DNA from 3 places in the Qipengyuania profundimaris genome. Region 3 is predicted to be linked to each of the others. Evidence: predicted binding sites of a transcription regulator. Region 3 holds the regulator's gene; each other region holds the start of a gene.
What was found. Region 3 encodes LexA, which represses DNA repair genes until DNA is damaged. Its sites were predicted from a motif close to GTTCCNCNCTTGTTCT; they were not measured.

Region 1 (7,302 bases), 1.3 Mb from region 3:
GGTCGAAGTGGCCTATGCCGCGATGGACGAGCTGGTCGGATAGCAGGGATTTCAGTCTGCTGGATCGCGAATGTGACGAGGGCCCAACGGTTGAAACCGCCGGGCCCTTTTATCGACCTTGCAGCCAGATGGCTGGACATGCCTACTGGCAGGCGAGGCATTCCTCGTAATCGGTCTGCTCGCCGCCGGCAGCCAGTTCGTATTTCGCGGCGTCGGCAGTGTTGTCCGCTTCCACGCCGCCGGCGAAACCGGCGCGCTGCACACTCTTGGAGCGCAGATAATAGAGCGACTTGATGCCCTTCTCCCAAGCCTGGAAGTGCAGCATCATCAGGTCCCACTTGTCGACATCGGCGGGGATGAACAGGTTCAGCGACTGCGCCTGGTCGATGTAGGGCGCGCGGTCGGCGGCGAATTCGAGCAGCCAGCGCTGGTCGATCTCGAAGCTGGTCTTGAACGCGGCCTTTTCCTCGGCGCTGAGGAAATCGAGATGCTGGACACTGCCGCCCCGCTCAAGGATCGAATTCCAGATCGAGGTCGAATTCTTGGACTTTTTGTCGAGGATCTTTTCGAGATACGGGTTCTTCACCACGAAGCTGCCCGACAGTGTCTTGTGGGTGTAGATGTTCGCCGGGATCGGCTCGATACAGGCGCTGGTGCCGCCGCAGATAATGCTGATCGACGCGGTCGGCGCGATCGCCATCTTGCAGCTGAAGCGCTCCATCGCGCCCATTTCTTCCGCATCGGGGCAGGCCCCGCGTTCCTGTGCGAGCACCAGTGAAGCCTCTTCGGCCTTGCCGCTGATGTGCTTGAACATCTTGAGGTTCCAGACCTTCGCCATCGGGCTTTCGAAACCGATGCCCTTGGCCTGGAGGAAGGAGTGGAAGCCCATAACGCCCATGCCGACGCTGCGTTCGCGCATCGCGGAATATTTCGCGCGGGCCATCTCGTCCGGTGCGCGGTCGATATAGTCCTGCAGCACATTGTCGAGGAAGCGCATGACGTCCTCGATGAAGGTCTTGTCCTCGTTCCACTCGTCCCATTTCTCGAGGTTGAGCGAGGAGAGGCAGCATACCGCCGTGCGGTCGTTGCCGAGGTGGTCGATGCCGGTCGGCAGGGTGATCTCGGCGCACAGGTTCGAGGTCGAGACCTTGAGGCCGAGCTCGCGGTGATGCTTGGGCATCATCCGGTTCACCGTGTCGGAGAAGACGATATAGGGCTCGCCTGTGGCCAGCCGGGTTTCGACCAGCTTCTGGAACAGGCTGCGCGCATCCACGGTCTTGCGGACCGATCCGTCGCGCGGGGATACGAGGTCGAATTCCTCGCCCGCACGCACGGCTTCCATGAAGGCGTCGGTCACCAGCACGCCGTGGTGCAGGTTCAGCGCTTTGCGGTTGAAATCGCCCGAGGGTTTGCGGATCTCGAGGAACTCCTCGATCTCTGGATGGGTGATGTCGATGTAGCAGGCGGCCGAGCCGCGGCGCAGCGAGCCCTGGCTGATCGCCAGCGTCAGGCTGTCCATCACGCGCACGAAGGGAATGATGCCGCTGGTCTTGCCGTTGAGGCCGACCGGCTCCCCGATCCCGCGGACATTGCCCCAATAGGTGCCGATGCCGCCGCCTTTGGAGGCGAGCCAGACGTTCTCGTTCCAGGTGTTGACGATGCCGTCGAGGCTGTCGGACACCGAATTGAGATAGCAGGAGATCGGCAGGCCGCGCGTGGTGCCGCCGTTGGACAGCACCGGGGTTGCCGGCATGAACCACAGGCGGCTGATGTAATCGTAAAGGCGCTGCGCGTGCTCGGCATCGTCCGCGAAATAGTCGGCGACGCGGGCGAACAGGTCCTGGTATTTCTCACCGGGCAGCAGGTAGCGATCGGTCAGCGTTTCCTTGCCGAATTCGGTCAGCAGTTCGTCGCGGCTCTCGTCGATCTGCACGTCGAAACGGCGGTCGAGGACTTTCTTGGAATCTTCCTTCTGCGTGGCAGCCTTCATCGCGCCGGCGAGCGCTTCGCCCGCGGCTTCGCTGACCAGCGCATCGCTGCCTGTATCGCCCTTGTCCATGCTCACTGCCTTTCCGGCTTCGGCCGTGGTCGCATCGTCGGTGGAGTCGCGCACATCCAGGTCCATCTCCATCGCAATATCGTCCCCGCTCTTGAAATCCATCGTGGTCAGCCCCGCCGTTTGGGCCCGGCTGCTCGTCGTCGCATGTCCGGGCGCGTGTTCCGCTTGTGTTCGAGTCGGCGAGCCAGAGACACGCCTATCAATTATCGCCGGTCGCAGGGCGGAAACTTATCCCTTTTTTACCCACAGACCGGCGCGGCGACGACGCGCATCCCATATGGGGATGAACGCTCACGATGCTAGGTCTTGTGGGTACCCCCGGTAGCCCGACTACTAGATACTGAATCAGGCGAGACTCGCACGCAAGAGGGTGAATGAAGATTTAATGGCGCGGACGCGGCTCGAGGCCGGGTGTCCTACCTTGCTGCAACGCCGCGACGCGTGGAGAAAGCTGGACTGGCGGCCCTCGCAAGCCGGAAAATGAATCTGCGAAAAAAATTTTGCGGGCAAAAAGGATACGTCGCCCTTGCGATTCATTCGAATCCTGGCGCGCAATTTTTGAATCTTGCGGCCCCGCAGCTGTCCAAAAGGCGGGCCCCGCCGAAGCAGAGCCCGCAACCGTTCGATTCAAAATGGCGACCCCGGCACGGGACACCGTTCCCGCAGACGAACACCGCCCCGTGCCGAGACGGTAATCGCATCGTCGTTAGGAGACGGGGGGACCGCCGACCGTCAGCGCGAGGACGCTGCGCTCCGCCGGGGACGACGCGAGCCGACGACTTTCTTCGCGCGCCAATTGGCGCGAGAGCCGCTCGGCTTGCTTCTCGTTATTGGCGAAAATGATGTTCGCCTGAATGACCTGGCCGTTCGCACTGCCTCGCGGCAATGGTGAAAGGCTGCTAAGTCGCGAGACTGCGCGTCGGCTCGCTCGGTCCACCTGGGAGGAGCCGGACTTGCGATAGATCGTCACGTTTTCCGGGCGTCCGTCGACACCGGCGGTGAAGCGCACACTCGCAGCACCGCTTGGAGCCGATTGGGGTGAAACGCGTATCTGTCGGAGGTGCCGGTCCAGATCTTTCTGCACATTATCCACGAACTCGCTGGGCGAGGTAGGAGACACGACGATCTCCTGCGACGCCAACGGCGTGGCGAGCAGCGATGCCGTGACGGCAACGGACATGGCGAAAATGGAAAGCTTATTCATGGGATCATCCTTTACGTATAGAGGATGATCGGCCGAAGAGAGTATCACACGAAGTGCGACAAACCTTGTTCTAAAGCGATAGCGGTCTTTGGTCGATCAGCGTCGAGGCTTCTGCGGACGCTCGCGACTTCTTCGTGAATACATGAATCGCTACTAATGTCAAAATCGGGTCACTTTGACATGTCGAGTCTATACAAAGTTGTAACTTTATAACGAGCCAAAGCACTATCTGCGCTTTGGTTAATAATTTTGAACCCGCAACAGCATCCAAAGTAACCGGCTCGGATGGCGTCTTGTGAGCGACTCGCTAAGCGGTGGCACGGGCGTGGGACGCAATGGCCTCCGCCACCTCGTCGACCAATTCCAGCGGCAGGTCGTGACCCCATCCCGGAATGGTCTTAAGCTTTGCGCCGGGGATCGCTGCGGCGGTATCGCGCCCGCCCTCGACCGGGACGAGTGGATCGTCCTCGCCATGCATGACGAGGGTGGGGACGGAGATATCCTTGAGCATCTCGCGGCGGTCGCCATCTGCGACGATCGCCGAGAGATGGCGGGTCGGCCCTTCGGGATAGATGCTGCGCTGTACGCTCGCCCGCGCACGGTCCCGCAGGCGCTCTTCGTCGGATGGGTATCCGGGCGAACCGATGGTGCGGGCGAGCATCACCCCGTGATCCACCAGCGCCTCTTCCTCCATGCTCTTGGGCCGCGCCACGAGCGCTTTCAAAGCTTCGGGCCTGGCGGCAGGCAGCTTGGGATTGCCGGTGGTCGAGAAGATCGAAGTAAGCGACTTGCAGCGCTGCGAATAGCGCGCGGCGACATGCTGCGCGATCATCCCACCCATGCTGGCGCCCACGATATGCGCGCGGTCGATCTCCAGCGCATCGAGCAGGCCGACCCCGTCGTCCGCCATATCTGCCAGCGTATAGGGCACCTTGGGGGTGAAGCCGAGCTTGGTCAGCAGCGTCATCTTGAGGATGCCGGGCGCCTTCACCCCGTCGAACTTTTCACTCAGCCCGATGTCGCGATTGTCGTACCGGATGACGCGGAAGCCATGCCCGGCCAGCGCTTCGACCAGCTCGTCGGGCCACAGCGTCAGCTGCGCGCCGAACCCCATGATCAGCAGCATCGGATCGGCGGCCGAATCCCCATGCTCCTCGTAATGGATTTCGATCCCGTTCGCCTGTGCCTTGGGCATGCCTCGTTCCCCTGAATTCAAATGCTTTCGAGCCCTTTTCAGCCGAAACATCCCGCCAAGTCCATTGCGAATGTCGTAGGTATACAAGCGTTATCCAGCCGGGTGCGTCACTTCGCGACTGTGAGCCTCGATCCAGGACCTTACGATCAATGGACCGCAGGAAAGAAGACCGCAGCCCGACGCGCGAGACCATTCGTGCAACCATCGCCGGCGTCGAGACCCTTTGCACGATGCGCAATCTCTCGCAGTCCGGCTGCATGATCGAGGGCGACGCCTTGCCCGGCAACGTCGGCGCGCCGGTGACCATCCAACTGACGGCCGACCTTGTCGTCTCCGGCGAAGTGGCATGGCAATTGGGCCAAAGCATGGGGATTTTCTTCCTCCAGCCAATCCCGCTGCCGGTGGTGCGCAGCTTTGCGCTCGACGACTGGCCGCTGCGTTCGGACTGGAACGTACCCAGCCCGTCGACATCGCAATAGCGCTTCCCCCAATCGCACTAGGACGGATCGACTAGGCCCGCTGGCGTATTTTCGCCGGCCCCCGTCTCGCTAGCCTCGCTCCCTGGAACTGACATCGGGGAGAATCGCCATGGCCGAAGAAAAGCAGCTGGATTGCCCCAGCGCGCCGCACCAGCATCCCGAAGCGCGTCTGCTGGGCGTCGTGCTCGAAGAGGAAGGCGCACCCCGCGTCTCCTATGTCGAGAAGGGCGTCGATCTGCCGGAAGATTTCGACGCCGAACAGCTCGGCGTCGATCCCGGCCATGCGCTCCGCTTCGCCGCACCCTGCGCCAACAAGGGCTGTGGGCAATGGAAAGAGGGCGGCTGCGGATTGGGGCGCGAAATCATCAAGCGCCTGCAACCGGTCGTCGATGTCGCGCCCGCCTGCACCCTGCGCGCAACGTGCCGCTGGTTTGCCGAGAACGGCACCGCGAGCTGCCTGCGGTGCCCCCAGATCGTGACCCGTCGCAAGAAAAGCGACGCAGTCTCGCCGCATGTCCACGCAACACCCTCTCCTGTCGGCCCCCCGGACCGCAGGGAACGGGTCACCGCTTGAAGTCCGGGTCGTAGAAAGGAAACCGAAGATGACGAAGAAAGCAGGGCGCCTCGACAGCGCCGATCTGACAGCAGCCCTCGGCCAGGCCGGCGATCTTGCAAAAGCGCGCATCGTCCAGCTGGACGCCACGACGCTGGACGCGGTTGCAGGCGGCGTCGAACCTGTCTCCAGCTCCACCGGCGGTTCCATCTTTCCGGGCATGGGCGACATCGGCGATGTCGTTACCGACGGCATGGCACCGACCGATCCCGACCCTTGGCTCGACTTCCTCAACGGCGGCGACTCTTCGGAGTTCTAACAAAACCGTGAGCGTATGGGGATCGCGGCCTCCCTTGGCTGCGATCCCCACCTTTTTCGCGACTCCCTCCGCGGCGAGGCGAATGAGGCGGTTGCAAGCGCACTCAGGCATACGCCCCCGCCGCAGGTCCGGACGGCTGGTGCGGTTTCAACCGATCTCCGGGCCAGCAATGGAAGGAGAACCATCATGAAAAGCAAGGCAGCACGGCTCGGCCAGGCAGAACTCGCTTCGATCATCGCCAATGCCGCGGATGCGGCCAAGGCGCGGATCGAACAACTCGACCCGACTTCGCTCGACGACGTCTCGGGCGGCACCGATCCGCTCGGCGACAGCGGCGACGACTGGACGACGGACGGGGCGATCATGCCCTATCCCGATCCCTTCGAGGATCTGATCGGCTCGCGCGGTTCGCTCTAGAACCAAGCTTGCGCATAGGCCATGGCCGCACCCCGCAGCAGAGGGCGCGGCCATGGCTTTTAGTGTCGGGCCGGACTGCGATCAGCCACCGAGCATGATGACATCGGCGCCGTCACCCGCAGCCAGGCGCGCTCTTTCGAGATCGGCCAATTCGGCCTTAAGCGCGGTGCCTTCGTTCGGATCACGAGCGAAGACGAGGTTGGCCTGATAGGTCGCGTCCAGTGCCCCGGTTACCGGAGCCCGGTCGAACCCGCGCAGATTGCGCACGGCCATCTTCGCCACGCGGGCAGCGCGCCGCGACCCTGAATGGTGAAGGGTCTGAAGGTTTGTCGGCTTGCCCGCTTCATCGAGCGTGAAACGGATCTGCACGATAGCGCTCAGCACGGCCTGATTGCGGTATCCGTCCGAACGGATCATCTGGCGGTCGAGCTGGGCGTTCATGTCCGCTTTCCATTCGGTCATGGCGGCGGGCGAGGTCACGACGATGCCGTCGTCCTGCCCGGCAGTAACCGGGGTGGCGAGCATGGCAGCCGAAGCGGCTGCGGCGAAAGTCAGGTGTACAAGAGTCTTCATCGGATCATCCTCCTTGGGGGGAACCAGGATGACCGGCCATTTGGGACCAGAAGCCGAGCACAGTCCCGTAACGCTCGTGCATGGGCTTTGATGGTCGATCGGGGCAGCCGCCCAATGCGACTGCCTCGGTCAGACAAACAGCAATTCAGTCGAAGGAATGCCACCGAGCATCGTCAAAGCGTAAACTACGATCTTTCAACTACACGCGTAGTCGACGAGCTGCGATCGTCAGGGCACAAGCACCGTATCACGTGCGACGGACGACGTTTCGGGGTAGTCGAGGATGAAATGCAGGCCTCGGCTCTCATGTCGCCGCAGCGCGCTTTTTACGATCAAGGCCGCGCATTCGAGCAGGTTGCGCAGTTCGATCAGATCGGTCGTGACGCGGAAGCTGCCGTAATAATCCTCGACCTCCTGACGCAGCATCTCGATCCGGTTGGCGGCGCGCTCCAGCCGCTTGGTGGTGCGTACGATGCCGACGTAGTTCCACATGAAGCGGCGGA
Region 2 (7,302 bases), 710 kb from region 3:
CGGACTTGAAGCCGAGGTAGCCGCGCATATCGAGGCCGATCCCGCTTTCGAACCGGCCTTCGCCCGCATCGCCGACCTGCTGCGCGAGCTGCTGCCGCGCTATGCCGCGCAGGACCGCAGCTATCTCAACATCGCCTTCGGCTGTACCGGAGGGAGACACCGCTCCGTCTACAGCGCCGAGCGGGCGGCGGACGTCTTGCGCGCCGAGGGGTTTTCGCCCACCGTTATTCATCGCAATCTGGGGAGCCGTCCCGCCGATCCGCTCGAACGGCGTTGATTCCCGCGGCCATTGATGGTTCAGGACCCGGCACGTAACCTTCCAAGGGTAATTATTCGGATACGCCCACGCATGATTGGCATGATTCTCGTCACCCACGGCAATTTGGCCGAGCACTTCATCGACGCGATGGAGCATGTGGTGGGCAAGCAGGAGGGTGTGGCGACCATCTGCATCGGTCCCAATGACGATATGGAGCGTCGCCGCCAGGACATCGCCGATGCCATCGCTAAGGTGGACACGGGCGACGGAGCGATCATCCTCACCGACCTGTTCGGCGGTACGCCCTCCAACCTCGCGATCTCCCTGCTCGACACGGGCCGGATCGAGGTGATCGCGGGCATCAACCTGCCGATGCTCATCCGCCTTGCCGGAGCGCGCAAGAGCATGGGCGTGGTCGATGCGGTGCACGCGGCGCAGACTGCGGGCCGCAACTACATCACGGTGGCCAGCGAGTTCCTCGGCCAGGATATCGACAGCGCGAAGGCTGCCACCTCTTGAGCGAGCTGCGCCGCACCCTCACGGTCGTCAACCAGCGCGGATTGCATGCGCGGGCCAGCGCCAAGTTCGTCGGCGCAGTCGCCGAACTGCCGGAAGGTTGCCAGGTGCGTGTGGCCAAGGGCGAGAACGAGGCGGCCGGCGGCTCCATCCTCGGCCTCATGATGCTCGGTGCAGCCAAGGGCGATACGATCGAGCTGATCGTCGCCGGCGACGGCAGCGAGGAGGCGATGAGCACCCTCGCCGCGATGATCGAGGACGGTTTCGGGGAGCCGTGACCATGGCTCCCAGCGACATCCGGCCGCGCCGCCTCATCACCGGCTTTTCCAACCCCACCGTCAAGGCGCTGCGTGCGCTGCGCGAGAAGAAGCACCGCAAGGCCGCGGGCAAGTTCCTCGCCGAAGGTCTGCGACTGCTGACCGACGCGCGCGAGTGTGGGCATTTGCCCGAGGTGCTGGTACTCGCTACGGGCCGCGATCCGCATCCGCTGTTGGCAGAGCTGGAAGCGGCGGTCGCGGCGGCGGGCGGCGAAGTGATCGAGACCTCGCCCGACATCCTCTCCAAGATCACCGGCAAGGACAATCCGCAGGCGGTCGCGGGCGTGTTCGCCGAATTCAACACCTCGCTGGCGAGCCTCGACCGCAGCCGCGCCGACATCTGGCTGGTCGCCCAGGCGCTGCGCGATCCGGGCAATCTCGGCACCATGCTGCGGACCGGCGACGCGATCGGCGCGGGCGGGCTGATCCTGATCGACGATTGCGCCGATCCCTTCAGCGTCGAGGCCGTGCGCGCCAGCATGGGCGCGGTGTTCACGCAAAGCATCGCGCGTGCCGAGTGGAGCGAGTTCGAGGGCTGGCTGCGCGGCGGTGCAGGCCAGCTCGTCGCCGCGAGCCTGCGCGAGGCCCAGCCCTATCGCGTCGCGCCCTATGCCGCACCATGTTTCGTCATGGTCGGCAACGAGAGTCGCGGGCTGCCGGAGGCGTACGAGATGGCCTGCGACCTGCGCGTGACCATGCCGATGAAAGGTCGCGCCGACAGCCTCAACGCGGCTGTCGCGGCGGCAGTTCTGGGGTACGAGGTGCTGGCGGGGCTGGAACAGCGGGACTGATCCGGACCCGCCCGCCTGGATCAAATGGCCAAATAGTCTTCCGCCGCGACCCGTTCGATCCGGTCGACGGTCAGCTTCCCGGCGGGCGCCTCCACCTGCCAGTTCAGGCCATCGGCTTCGAAGTTCAGCGCAACTTCAGCAGCAAGGACTTGTTCGACATTCCGCACGATCAACAGCGAGCCGAATCCCGTGCGTGAGGGCTCGGGGACTAGAGGGCCACCAATCTCGTTCCAGCGCATCCGAAAAACTGGCTCTTCCGCAGCTTCACCGGCAACCTCCCATTCGATGTCGACCCGGCCGCGATCATTGCTGAGTGCACCATATTTTTCGGCGTTCGTGGCGAGTTCATGGATAGCCAGTCCTATCGCTTCGGCAGCCTCCGTTCTGACGATCACCGGACTGGGCTTTGTGATATGTATTCGTCGCCGCATATCTTCGCCGAGATGGCGAAGTTGCGCCTCGACGATATCGGCCACGCGTGCTCCCGACCAATCGCCGCCGTCGAGAATTTCCTGATTGGACGCCAGCGCATTGATGCGGCGGTCGAGGGACCGGACGAGTTCGTCCTTCGGCAAGCCGGAGGACCGCCGCAGGATCGCTCTGATCGTAGCGAGCATATTCCGAGAGCGGTGGTTCACCTCCCGCATCAGCAGCTTGATGTGGTTCTGCGCTTCCAGCTGGTCGGTGATGTCGGTGTTCGTGCCGCACCAGAGAACGACGTTCCCTTCGTCATCCCTTAACGGGTTCGCACGACTGAGGAACCACCGGAACTCGCCGTCTGCTCTCCGCAACGGAAAAGTGTCGTCCCAGGGCTCTCCGCTATCCCACGCTTCCTGAATGCGGTTGGTGACACGCTCGACATGATCCGGATGATGGACTTTCTGCCACCCCCAACCCTGCATTTCCTCCAGATCGGTGCCGGTGAATTCGTACCACCGCTGGTTGAACCAGTAGATCCAGCCATCCTTGTCGGCGAGCCACGCCAGTTGCGGAATGTTGTTGGCGAGCGCGGTAAATTGGTCGGTCTTCTCGCGCAGACCGGACTGCAGTTCGATCTGCTCGCGCAAGTCGTTCGCGATCTTCGACGCACCGACGATCTGTCCGGATGCATCGCGCACCGGCGAGACTGTCACCGCGATTGGCACGGTTTCGCCGCTCTTCGTGAGACGCTTAGTAGTAAACCTGGGAACGACATGTCCCGCACGAATTCTTGCGAGGATCCGATCCTCTTCCTCGGCGCGATCTTCGGGCACGATCCGGCGGATCGACTGCCCAACCATTTCCGCGGCCGACCAGCCGAAAAGCGCCTCTGCCGCGGGGTTCCATGTCTGTACGGTGCCGTCGAGCGACTTCGAGATTATCGCGTCCGTAGAGCTTGCTATAATGGCAGCGAAACGGGCTGCGTCTATGTCGGGATCCGGTTCGTTTTCGGCCATGCGATGCGTTTGCTTAAACCAAATTCGTTCAGCGAGCCCGCAGTCATCTAACCGCTTCGCGGGTCTGCGACAACTGCGGCCTCACTCCGCCGCTTCGCGCCCCTCGCCCGTTTGATCCTCGATCTGCGCGGCGTCTTCCGCATTGTAGCGCGGGGTTGCCTCCACCTTCGGCACTTCCTCGATCTCGCGCTTGCCGATTTCGATGCCGCGTTCGGCTAGGCGCCTGCCCGACGTCAGCACGTTACGTTCGAAGCTGCCAACGAACTTGTTGTAATTGTTGACCGCCGTCTCCAGCCCGCCGCCGACGCGCTTCATGTGTTCGGCGGCGACGGCGAGGCGGTCGTAGAGCTCCGCCCCGGCCCTGCCGATCTCCACCGCTTCCTGCGCGATCGTGTCCTGCCGCCAGACCTGCGCCACGGTACGCGCGATGGCGACGAGGTTGGTCGGGGTCGCCAGCAGCACCTTGTTGCGGAAGGCGAAGTCCCACAGCTCCGGATCGTGCTCCAGCGCGGCGGCGACGAAATGCTCGCCCGGCACGAACATCACGACATAGTCGGGCGTGTCGTCGAACTGGCTCTGGTAGCTCTTGCTGCCGAGCGTCTGGACGTGGTTGCGCATGGATTTCGCATGCAGGTCGAGATGCCGCCCGCGCTCGTCGTCGTCATCCGCCTCAAAGGCGGCCTGGTAGGCGTTGAGCGAGACTTTGGCGTCGATCACCAGTTTCTTCTGCCCCGGCACATGCACCACCGCATCGGGGCGAAGCCGGCCATCCTCGGTCTCGATCGAATGTTCGAGGTTGAAATCGGTATGCTCCGACAGCCCGCATTGTTCGAGCACGTTCTGCAGCGCCCGCTCACCCCAGCGGCCGCGCGCCTTGGGGGCGTTGGTCAGGCTGTTGCCGAGCCGCTGTGCCTCGCGCCGGACCTCTTCCTGCCCGCGCTGCATCTCGGTGATCTGCTGGTAGAGCCGTCCGAAGGCATCGGTGCGCTTTTCCTCCAGCGCGGCGACCTGCTTCTCGTAAGCCTCCAGCCGCTTGCCCACCGGATCGAGCAGCGCGCGCAGCTTTTCCTCGCTGGTCTTTTCGGAATGCCCGAACCTCTCGTTCGCGCGCTTGAGGAAATCCTCCTGCGCCTTGGACAGTACGGCGGTGCCGGTGTTCTGGAATTCCTTGAGCAATTCCTCGCGCGCCTCGACCAGCAAGCGCTTCTGCTCGTCGAAATTAGCGGTCTTTTCCTTGAGCGTCGCCAGCTCGGACCCGAGCGCAGCATTGTCGCGCCGCAAGATTTCGAGAGCCGTTTCATGCGCGGCGCGGGTCTCGCGCAATTCGCCGTCGAGCGCATCTGCGCGGTCAGCCCGCACGGTCGCATTCTCCAGTTCTACGATGGCGCGGCGGAACTTCTCGTCCAGCTCCCGCGCCTCTGCATCGCGCTCGCCATGGCGCGCTTTCCAGTCGGCTGCCGGGCGCGATCCGGCGAACCAGCCGAGCGCCACCCCAATCAGGAGAGCGGCGACGGCGACGATGAGAACGGTCATATCCATGCGCCGGAACATAGCTGGAACGGGCGGCGCGGGAAAGGCCCACCCGGAACTATCCCCACAGCCGCGCGCTCCTCATGCAAAGAGGAGATATTCTATGTCGATCAAGGAAATGATCCAGGACCACCCCGCCGTGGGGGCCGACTATACCGAGGAACTGGGCGAAGCGGTCAAGCACGCGATGTATTGCGCGGCGATCGCCAGTAGCTGCGTCGATGCATGCAATGCGGAAGAGGGCGACATGTCCGAATGCATCCGCAAGTGTTCGGACGCGTCGGACATCTGCCAAGCCGTCAGCACGGTCGCGGGGCGTCGCACGCACGGCAATACGGCGGTGATCAAATCGCTGCTCGAAGCCTGCATCCTCGCCTGCAAGGTCTGCGCCGAGGAATGCGACAAGCACGAAAACCCGCACTGCCAGCGCTGCGCGCGGATGTGCCACGAAGTGGTCGAGGACTGTGTGAAAGCGCGCGATGCGATGCTGGACGCGGCGTAATTTGTTTAGCCTCAGGCGCCGGCGGCCGCGTCCGCGGCGTTAGGCTATCCTCGCTGCGCTCGGTTCTCTGGGAGGCGCAACCGCTCGTCAATCAGTGACCTCTCCCCTCCTAGAGCACCGGGCCGACGGAGGCCCGGCAAGGGCGACCGCCCGCCCGCAGCGGGTGCAGCTTGCTGCACATCTAGCGAGGACGACCCCGCGGATGCGGGTTCGCAAACAAAAATGCTAAGCCGCTTCGCGCAACTTTTTCAGCTTCTTGAGCGCCATGTTGCGCTTGAGGCGGCTGAGGTGGTCGATGAACAGAATTCCTTCGAGGTGGTCCATCTCGTGCTGGATGCACGTCGCCATCAGCCCGTCGAGGTCTTCCTCGTGGGTCTCGCCCTCCAAGTCCTGGTAGCGCACGCGGCAGGTGGACGGGCGATCGACGTCGGCGAAGATGTCGGGGACCGAAAGGCAGCCTTCCTGATAGGTCGCCAGCTCGTCTGCCGGGTCGAGGATTTCCGGGTTGATGAAGACGCGCGGCTCCTTCTTCACCGGATAGTGCACGTGTTCGTGCCCGCCATGATTGCAGACCTCGCCCTCGGCCTCGGTGTCTTCGGGCTGCAGGTCGATCACCAGCACGCGCTTGGGCACGCCGACCTGGATCGCCGCAAGCCCGATGCCGGGCGCATCATACATGGTTTCGAACATGTCGGAGACGAGCGTCTTCAACTCGTCGTCGAACTCGGTGACGGGTTCGGACACGACCTTGAGCCGGGGATCCGGCACTTCGAGAATTTCACGGATAGCCATGTGGGGTGAGATAGTCTGGCGGAGGGAAATGTTCAATATTGTGGAAGAGGAAAGCGCATCCGCGCTTTCCTTCGCTGTTCCATCCCACGCCCCCTCCCGGCCACCCATGGCATTATACTGATTGGGTGGTCGGGAGGGGGCGTGGGACGGAACAGCGAGGGCTGGACGGATGTCTAGCCCGCACGCAGACAAAATCAAACCGGTCGCCGTGCCCTCAGCGCCTGCGCCAAGGTGCCCTCGTCGAGGTAATCCAGTTCCCCGCCGACCGGCAGGCCATGCGCCAGTTGCGTGATCCGCAGGGGATACGCTTCCAGCCGCTCGGCGAGATAGTGCGCGGTCGTCTGACCCTCCAGCGTGGCGTTCATGGCGAGGACGATTTCGTCCACTCCACCCTCTTCCACCCGCGCCATCAGGCTGGCGATGTTGAGATCCTCGGGCCGAACGCCGTCCAGCGCCGACAGTTTGCCGCCGAGCACGTGATAGCGGCCGGTAAACAGCTTCGCGCGGTCGAGCGCCCACAGGTCGGACACGTCCTCCACCACGCACAGGCTCTTCATATCGCGGCGCGAGTCGGCGCAGATGGCGCAGGGGTTGCGCGTATCGACATTGCCGCAGGTTTCGCACTCGACCAGCGCCTCGCCGACCGTCGCCAGCGCGTCGAGCAGGGCCGGCAGCGCCGTCTCGCGCCGCTTGACCAGCCACAGCACTGCACGCCGCGCGCTGCGCGGGCCGAGGCCGGGTAGGCGGGCCAGCGCCGATGCGAGGGTTTCGATCTCTTGCGATGCCATCGCGCCACAGATAGGGGCGCGGGCGAGACAGAGAAAGGCCGCAATGCGCATTATCTTCATGGGTAGCCCGGATTTCGCCGTGCCGACGCTGCAGGCGCTGGTCGATGCGGCGCATGAGGTGGTGTGCGTCTACACCCAGCCGCCGCGGCCCGGCGGGCGGCGCGGCAAGGAGCTGACGCGCACGCCGGTTCATCGGCGGGCCGACGATCTCGGGATCGAAGTGCGGCATCCCAAGTCGTTGAAGTCAGCCGAAGAGCAGGAAGCTTTTGCTGCGCTGGAATCCGATATGGCCGTGGTTGCCGCCTACGGACTGATCCTGCCGCAAGCCATTCTCGACGCGCCGAAGCATGGTTGCCTCAACGTCCACGCCT
Region 3 (7,302 bases):
GCTTGCCGCGTGGCGCGATCGTGATGAGCGCGCCTACCTCCTCGCTGCGACCATCGCCACGTCGCTCGTCCTCGCGGCAGGGATCGGGCTGGTCTGGGCGCGCTCCGAATTGATCGGGGCAGAACCAATCGAGCGACCGACGTTCGAACGGCTCGATGCCCGCATTCTCGAGCGCGAGGACCAGCCGGCGCGTGACCGCATCCGGCTCGTGTTAGCCGCTCGCGACGCCGAGGACGGGATTGCAAGAGCCTACCGCGTCAACGTTCCGCTGGATCAAGCGGATAGCGCGTTGCGGGAGGGCGTACGCGTCAGGGTGTCCGCGCGCCTTATGCCGCCTTCGCCGCCAATCGTACCGGGCGCCTACGACTTCGCGCGACGGGCCTGGTTCGATGGCTATGCGGCCACCGGCAGCGTTGTGGGGGATATCGAAATAGTAGAGGAGGCCGGCGGGGGCGGCGGCGAAGGCTGGATCGCGCAGGTTCAGCGGCACCTCTCGGCGCATGTTCGCGACCGTCTCGACGGCGCTCCCGGCGCGATCGCGGCGACTCTCGCCAGCGGCGATCGCGGGGCGATTTCCGAAGCGGACGAGGTGGCTATGCGGGATGCCGGCCTTACGCATCTGCTGTCGATCAGCGGCCTTCACGTGAGCGCAATCATCGCCGCGACCTATCTGATTGCGCTCAAGTTGCTGGCCCTATGGCAATGGCTTACGTTGCGCGTACGCCTGCCGATCGTGGCCGCTGCAATCGCTGCTCTTGCCGGGATCGCTTACACGCTCTTGACGGGGGCTCAGGTACCAACGGTGCGCAGCTGCATCGGCGCGATCTTGGTCCTGACGGCTCTGGCGCTTGGGCGCGAGCCGCTCTCTTTGCGCCTAGTCGCGGTCGCAGCAATCGCGGTGCTGCTCTTATGGCCGGAATCGCTTGTCGGACCGAGCTTCCAGATGAGCTTTGCCGCCGTGCTCGCCATCGTGGCACTTCACAATGCGAAGCCGTTTCGCGAATTTCTCGCGCCACGAGAGGAAAGCGGCCTGCGCCGCTTCGGCCGCCGGGCGTTGATGCTGTTCCTGACCGGCTTTGTCATCGAGCTCGCACTCATGCCGATTGTCCTGTTCCACTTCCACCGTGCGGGAATTTACGGGGCGGTCGCAAACCTCTTCGCGATCCCGCTCGTGACCTTCGTCTCGATGCCGCTCGTTGCCCTGGCTCTGGCGATGGATGTAGTCGGGTTGGGAGCTCCGGCCTGGTGGCTGGTCGGCAAATCGCTCGATGTACTGCTGTGGATCGCGCACATCGTTTCGGCTCAGCCGGGTGCGGTGAAGCTCGCCCCCAAGATGCCGATGGCGGCGATGGCGGTATTTGTCCTCGGCGCGCTCTGGTTGGCATTGTGGCATGGAAGAACACGGCTTTGGGGGGCGCTTCCCGTCGCCGTCGCTTCGGGATGGATGTGGGCGACGCCTGCCCCGGACATCGTGATCACGCGTGATGGGCGCGATGTGGGTATTGCCAGCGCGGATGGCCGGCTGCTGGTTTTGCGGGACAGCGAGGGCAGTTACGCCCAACAAAATCTGCGCGAAATTGCAGCGCTCGATGGCGAGCCCGTACCTTTAGCCGAATGGTTGGGCGCTCGGTGCAGCCGGGACTTTTGTAGCTTGCGTATCGAAAGGGATGGTCGAGATTGGGACGTGCTGATCGCGCGAAGCCGCGAACTTATCGAGGAGCGAGCGCTTGCCGCCGCCTGCGACAGGTCCGACATCGTCATCGCTGATCGCTTCCTGCCGCGCTCATGCAAGCCACGCTGGCTCAAGGCCGATCGCCGGTTTCTCGAGCGGGAAGGCGGTACCGGCATTTACCTTGCCGAAGAGCATATTGATACCGTGGCCGAAGGGCAAGGCGAGCACGGTTGGTTCCGCCCCTTCGTCCGGCGGAACGCGGGCTCCCAATAAAGACAACCTATGAAGGAAGAGAGGGCGCAGCCGACGCCGCGCCCTTCTTCCCAACTAAAACTGTCTCGTCGAGCGTCAGTGGTAGCGCCGGAGCAGACCGGCAAGCTTGCCCTGAACCTTCACTCGATGGGATTCATAAACCTGCGGTTCGTAGGCCCCATTCGCAGGATCGAGGCGGATCCGCCCGCCATCGCGGCGCAGGTACTTCAGCGTCGCTTCTTCATCGTCGACCAGCGCGACGACGATCTCTCCGTCGCGAGCGGTATCGGACCTTCGGACAAGTGCGAAATCACCGTCGAAAATGCCTGCCTCGACCATCGAATCGCCCGACACTTCGAGCGCATAATGTTCACCCGGTCCGAGCAGAGCGGCGGGAACCGGCATGCTCGCCTGGCCCTCGATCGCCTCGATCGGCGCGCCAGCCGCGATCCGGCCGTGTAGCGGCACGTCGATGATGTCGTTCGCCGGCTCCGGCGCGACGGATTTCGCCGTTACCGTGGCCGCCATGGTCGCGCCGGTATCGTTCACAGGCTTAGCTTGGCCGGCGCCTGTAACCGCGTCTTCGGGCAGCTTGACGACCTCGAGCGCCCGCGCACGGTTCGGCAGGCGACGGATAAAGCCGCGTTCCTCGAGAGCGGAAATCAGGCGGTGGACGCCGGACTTGCTCTTGAGGTCGAGCGCTTCCTTCATTTCCTCAAAACTGGGTGAAATGCCGGTTTCCTCCAGCCGTTGCTGGATGAAGCGGATCAATTCGTGTTGCTTGGCTGTCAGCATATCTGCGCAACTCCCGTGCCGCCTGTTCACAACCCTGTGAACGAATGTGGAACAATTAGGCAACGAATATCAGCAAGTCAAGCAATTCAGCCGTTTCGGACCTTTCTTGTCGAGAACAAGCGTTCGCGATACGTGCCAAAGCGCTGGGTCAGCCCTGAAGCAAGGCGCGCGTCGCAGTAGCGACGTCGGCTTGCCGCATCAGACTCTCGCCGACGAGGAAGCTACAGACACCGCTACGCGCGAGGCGCTGGCAATCGGCATGCGTCGCGATGCCGCTCTCACCGACAAGAAGGGCGTCCTCAGGGGCGAGGACTGCCAGCCGCTCGGTGGTCGCAAGATCGGTGGTAAAGGTCCGCAGATCCCGATTGTTGACGCCGATGAGCCGCGATTGAAGCGCCAGCGCGCGTTCCAGCTCCTGTTCGTCATGGACCTCGACCAAAACGTCCATCCCGCGTTCGATCGCGGCAGTTTCGATTTCGCGCATCGTCCCGTCATCCAGCGCGGCTACGATGATTAGTATCGCATCTGCGCCAAGCGCGCGAGCTTCGGCGACTTGCCAGGGGTCGATCATGAAGTCCTTGCGCAGGACCGGCAGATCGCAAGCCGCGCGGGCTTCGACCAGATAATCCTCGTGGCCCTGGAAGTAAGGCGCATCGGTCAGGACCGAGAGACAGGCCGCACCGCCATCGGCGTAATCGCGAGCGTGCTGCGCAGGGTGAAAATCCTCCCGGATCAGACCTTTGGACGGCGAAGCTTTCTTGATCTCGGCAATCAGGCCGAAGCCATTCTGCTGCGCGCGTTCCAGTGCGAAGCGAAAGCCGCGCGGCGGCGTTTGGTCCTTTGCTTGCGCATCAAGCGAGTCGAGCGAATGCTGCTGCTTGCGCTCGGCTACCTCACCAAGCTTGGTTTCGCAGATTTCGACCAGCTTGTTCATTGCGCGATCGCGATCCAGTCTGCCAGCAATTGCTGGGCAGCACCGCTGTCGATTGCTTCGCCAGCCATTTCGGCACCGGTCGTCCAGTCTTCGGTCTTGCCTGCCACGATCAAAGTAGCGGCGGCGTTGAACAGCACGGCGTCGCGATAGGGTCCGGGCGCGCCTAGCAATAGCGCCTCGAGTGCCTTGGCGTTGTGCGACGGGTCGCCGCCGCGGATCGCCTCGACCGGCGCGTGGGGCAGGTTTGCCTGCACCGGGTTCACCCGCCGCATCTCGAAATCGTTGCCGGTCACATCGGCCAGCTCGTTTCCACCGGCAATGCTAAGCTCGTCCAGCCCCTCGTCGCCCGAAGCGATGAAGGTACGCTCCGTGCCGAGCTTGGCTTTTGCCGCTGCGTAGATCGGCACATAGGCCGGGCGCGCGATCCCGATCAGCTGGCGTTTCACGCCTGCCGGGTTGGAGAGCGGGCCCATCAGGTTGAATATCGTGCGAACGCCGAGCTGCTGGCGGATAGGCTGTATCCGGCCCATCGCCGGATGATGGTTCTTTGCGAACAGGAAACAAATGCCTAGCTCGGCCAGTGACTTCTCTGCGGTTCTTCCCGCGGCTTCCATATTGAGACCGAGCGCTTCGAGTGTGTCTGCCGCGCCCGACTTGCTGCTCGCCGCCCGATTGCCGTGCTTGGCCACCGGAACGCCGCACGCCGCGACAAGCAGGCTGACTGCTGTGGAAACATTGAGCGTGTGGTGCCCGTCACCGCCCGTGCCGCAGCAATCGACCGTTCCTTTCGGCGCGTCGATCGGGATCAGCCGCGCCCGCAGGGCCCGCGCCGCGCCCGCGATCTCATCGGATGTTTCGCTGCGGGTGGACATCTCGCGCAGGAACCGGGCGATTTCCTCGTCGCTCGTCTCGCCATCGAGAATCCAGCCGAAGACCTCTTCGGCCTCCTGCTCGCCCAGACGCTGCTCTGCTGCGGGTAGCGTCCTCATGCCGGTACCTTTGCGTCGATTCCGCACAGCGAGAGGAAATTTGCGAGCAGCGCATGTCCGTGTTCGGTAGCGATGCTCTCGGGGTGGAATTGTACGCCGTGGATCGGCAAGTCGCGATGACGGAAACCCATCACGCTGCTGCCATCGAGGCCGGGCGTCGTGCTGGTAGCATTGACCGCGAGGCACTCGGGAATGTCCTCCACGATCAGCGAGTGATATCGGGTAGCTATAAAGGGTGACGGCAATCCGGCAAACACGCCGCTGGCGTCATGTTCCACCGGCGACGTCTTGCCATGCATCAGCCCGCCGCGAACGACCTTGCCGCCGAAATGCTGGCCGATCGCCTGATGTCCGAGGCAGACGCCGAGTAGCGGCTTGCCCGCATCTGCGCATCCCGCCACGAGGTTGAGACTGACGCCGGCCTCGTTCGGTGTGCAGGGACCGGGCGAGATCAGGAAACCCGCAGCGCCGCTGCTCATGGCCTGGTCCGCCGAAATGGCGTCATTGCGCACCACCTCCACTTCGGCGCCCATTTCCATCAGGTAATGGACGAGGTTAAAGGTGAAGCTGTCGTAATTGTCGATGACAAGGATGGAGCGGCTGTCGGTCATTGCGGAACGGTCAATGGCGGCACGGCTGCGGGCTTTCAAGCAACTTCAGCTGCCCGCGACGTCACGCCTGCTTGCCCACCAGCTTGTCGGTCGCCCGCACGAGGCCATCGATGATGCCCGGTTCTGCTGCGGAGTGTCCGGCATCATCCACGATCCACAATTCCGCTTCCGGCCAAGCTTTCTTGAGCGCCCAAGCGGATGTCGGCGGCGTGCAAATGTCGTGGCGGCCCTGAACGATAATTCCGGGTATGCCCGCCAGCGCGCTGACATTCTTGAGCAATTGCGCTTCCTCCAGGAAAAAATCTTCGAGGAAGAACTTCGCGCAAATCCGGGCGAAGGGCACGGCCTTCGCGGGATCGGCGAAGGTGTCCAGCAGGGCAGGATCTGGCAACAGTGTGGCGACATTGCCTTCCCACAGCGACCATTCGCGCGCGGCGGCAAGGCGTGTTTCCTCGTCATCGCTGGTCAGGCGCTTGTAATAGGCTTTCACCAGATCGCCACGCTCATCTTCGGGGATGAGGCCGGTAAACTGGTCCCATTGTTCGGCCATGATTTCGCTGGCGCCATATGTGTAGAGCCAGTCTTTCTCGGTCTGGCGCGCGAGGAATACGCCGCGCAGCACCAGCTCGCTCGTGCGGTCGGGATGGGTCTCGGCGTAGGTGAGGGCGAGTGTCGCGCCCCAGCTACCGCCGAAGACCTGCCACTTGTCATGCCCGCACATCTCGCGGAGGCGCTCGACATCGGCGACAATACGCCAGGTATCGTTATGCTCGATCTCGGCGAATGGCAGCGACTTGCCGCATCCGCGCTGGTCGAACAGCAGGACGTCGTAAAGCTCGGGGTCCCACTGGCGCCGATGATCGGGCGACATGCCGCCGCCCGGGCCGCCATGCAGGAAAACCGCAGGTTTCGCGCCGGGCGTGCCGACACGTTCGTAATAGAGCGAATGACCCTCGCCGACATCCAGGATCCCGGTTTCGTAGGGTTCGATCTCCGGATAGAGGCCACGGCGCTGTTCGGTCATTCGCTGTCCTTCTTTTCGACGACCACGATCGGGCCGATCGGCGCGCCGGTATCGAGGCGGTCGGTCGCCGGGTTCCACAATTGCGAGACGTTCCCGTCGAGGAACAGAGCATTGGGCGTCTTCAGTTCATCGCGATAGAAACGCGCGAGCTTGCCGAAGGAAATCGGCGCGTTCGAAATCACGAAATGGGCCCGGCCCTGCCCATCGACGCCGACTGCGTTGCGGATCAGCCGGGAAGGGCCGTCCTGCGTTATTTCAGGATGCAGCTTGCCGTCGATCACCAGCATCGGCCCGGACTGCGTGCCGAACTCCGGCCGCTCGGTCACATTGGCGAGGAAATCTTCGGTCGTGCGGACGTGCCATTCGCCCGCCGTGCCGTAGAACACGCCATTGGGCTTGAGGTGGAAATTGCCTTCGCCATCGGCTATATTGAGGGTTTCGAGCCGCTCCGAACCTTCAACGAAGTAACCGATTGGCTCGCCCTCGTCGTCATATATGCCGGCGTTCATTGCAAAGGCGACGCCGTTCTCGCCGCGTTGGCGCGAGAACGCAGTCAGGCTGCGATAGGGCGCTTCGCCCGACGGCCCAAGATCCATGCTTATGCGGTGGCGGACGGGATTCGCGAGGCAGTGGGTAAGGGGTGTGTCCTCGAAGATGATGGACCGGCATGCGCTTTCCACCGAGCTTGCGACGGTCGCCGTCTCGCTAGGCTCAGGCGAAGGCGATGGCGCCTGCCCATCAATCCTGGCACGAGCGACAGGTTCGCCGGCAGGTTGCTGTTCGCAAGCTATGAGGCTGCCGAGAGCGAGTAGGGCGATTGCAACCCTCACTGGCCGTATCCCGCTTCGTTTGCGAGCCGCACTGCGTCCTTTGCCGCGGCGAGCAGGGCGCCGGCCTTGGCTTCGCATTCGCGCTGCTCATAGGCTGGATCGCTGTCCGCCACGATGCCCGCCCCGGCCTGCACTTGCATGATCCCATCCTTCACCACGGCGGTGCGCAGGACAATGCAGCTGTCGACCGATCCG

Region 1: Q9K02_RS02605 (ribonucleoside-diphosphate reductase subunit alpha) is a predicted target of LexA. The motif match lies at 2,218-2,233, and genes of this name have one in related genera.
Region 2: Q9K02_RS05670 (DNA recombination protein RmuC) is a predicted target of LexA. The motif match lies at 4,864-4,879, and genes of this name have one in related genera.

What each region holds. Positions count from the first base shown of each region.
Region 1 covers NZ_JAVAIM010000001.1:513,749-521,050, reverse strand. Annotated here, with positions in the region: gene Q9K02_RS02610 (GGDEF domain-containing protein) at 1-43, shown strand, start outside; gene Q9K02_RS02605 (ribonucleoside-diphosphate reductase subunit alpha) at 143-2,161, opposite strand; gene Q9K02_RS02600 (energy transducer TonB family protein) at 2,766-3,263, opposite strand; gene Q9K02_RS02595 (alpha/beta fold hydrolase) at 3,571-4,458, opposite strand; gene Q9K02_RS02590 (PilZ domain-containing protein) at 4,608-4,937, shown strand; gene Q9K02_RS02585 (hypothetical protein) at 5,047-5,511, shown strand; gene Q9K02_RS02580 (hypothetical protein) at 5,540-5,809, shown strand; gene Q9K02_RS02575 (hypothetical protein) at 5,996-6,226, shown strand; gene Q9K02_RS02570 (energy transducer TonB family protein) at 6,308-6,799, opposite strand; gene nadB (L-aspartate oxidase) at 7,028-7,302, opposite strand, start outside.
Region 2 covers NZ_JAVAIM010000001.1:1,150,504-1,157,805, reverse strand. Annotated here, with positions in the region: gene rapZ (RNase adapter RapZ) at 1-277, shown strand, start outside; gene Q9K02_RS05690 (PTS sugar transporter subunit IIA) at 350-778, shown strand; gene Q9K02_RS05685 (HPr family phosphocarrier protein) at 775-1,053, shown strand; gene Q9K02_RS05680 (TrmH family RNA methyltransferase) at 1,056-1,883, shown strand; gene Q9K02_RS05675 (PAS domain S-box protein) at 1,904-3,319, opposite strand; gene Q9K02_RS05670 (DNA recombination protein RmuC) at 3,401-4,852, opposite strand; gene Q9K02_RS05665 (four-helix bundle copper-binding protein) at 4,953-5,351, shown strand; gene Q9K02_RS05660 (peptide deformylase) at 5,577-6,143, opposite strand; gene recR (recombination mediator RecR) at 6,338-6,931, opposite strand; gene fmt (methionyl-tRNA formyltransferase) at 6,975-7,302, shown strand, end outside.
Region 3 covers NZ_JAVAIM010000001.1:1,860,724-1,868,025, reverse strand. Annotated here, with positions in the region: gene Q9K02_RS09230 (ComEC/Rec2 family competence protein) at 1-1,945, shown strand, start outside; gene lexA (transcriptional repressor LexA) at 2,021-2,719, opposite strand; gene trpC (indole-3-glycerol phosphate synthase TrpC) at 2,868-3,653, opposite strand; gene trpD (anthranilate phosphoribosyltransferase) at 3,650-4,642, opposite strand; gene Q9K02_RS09210 (anthranilate synthase component II) at 4,639-5,253, opposite strand; gene pip (prolyl aminopeptidase) at 5,315-6,277, opposite strand; gene Q9K02_RS09200 (phosphodiester glycosidase family protein) at 6,274-6,873, opposite strand; gene trpE (anthranilate synthase component I) at 7,104-7,302, opposite strand, start outside.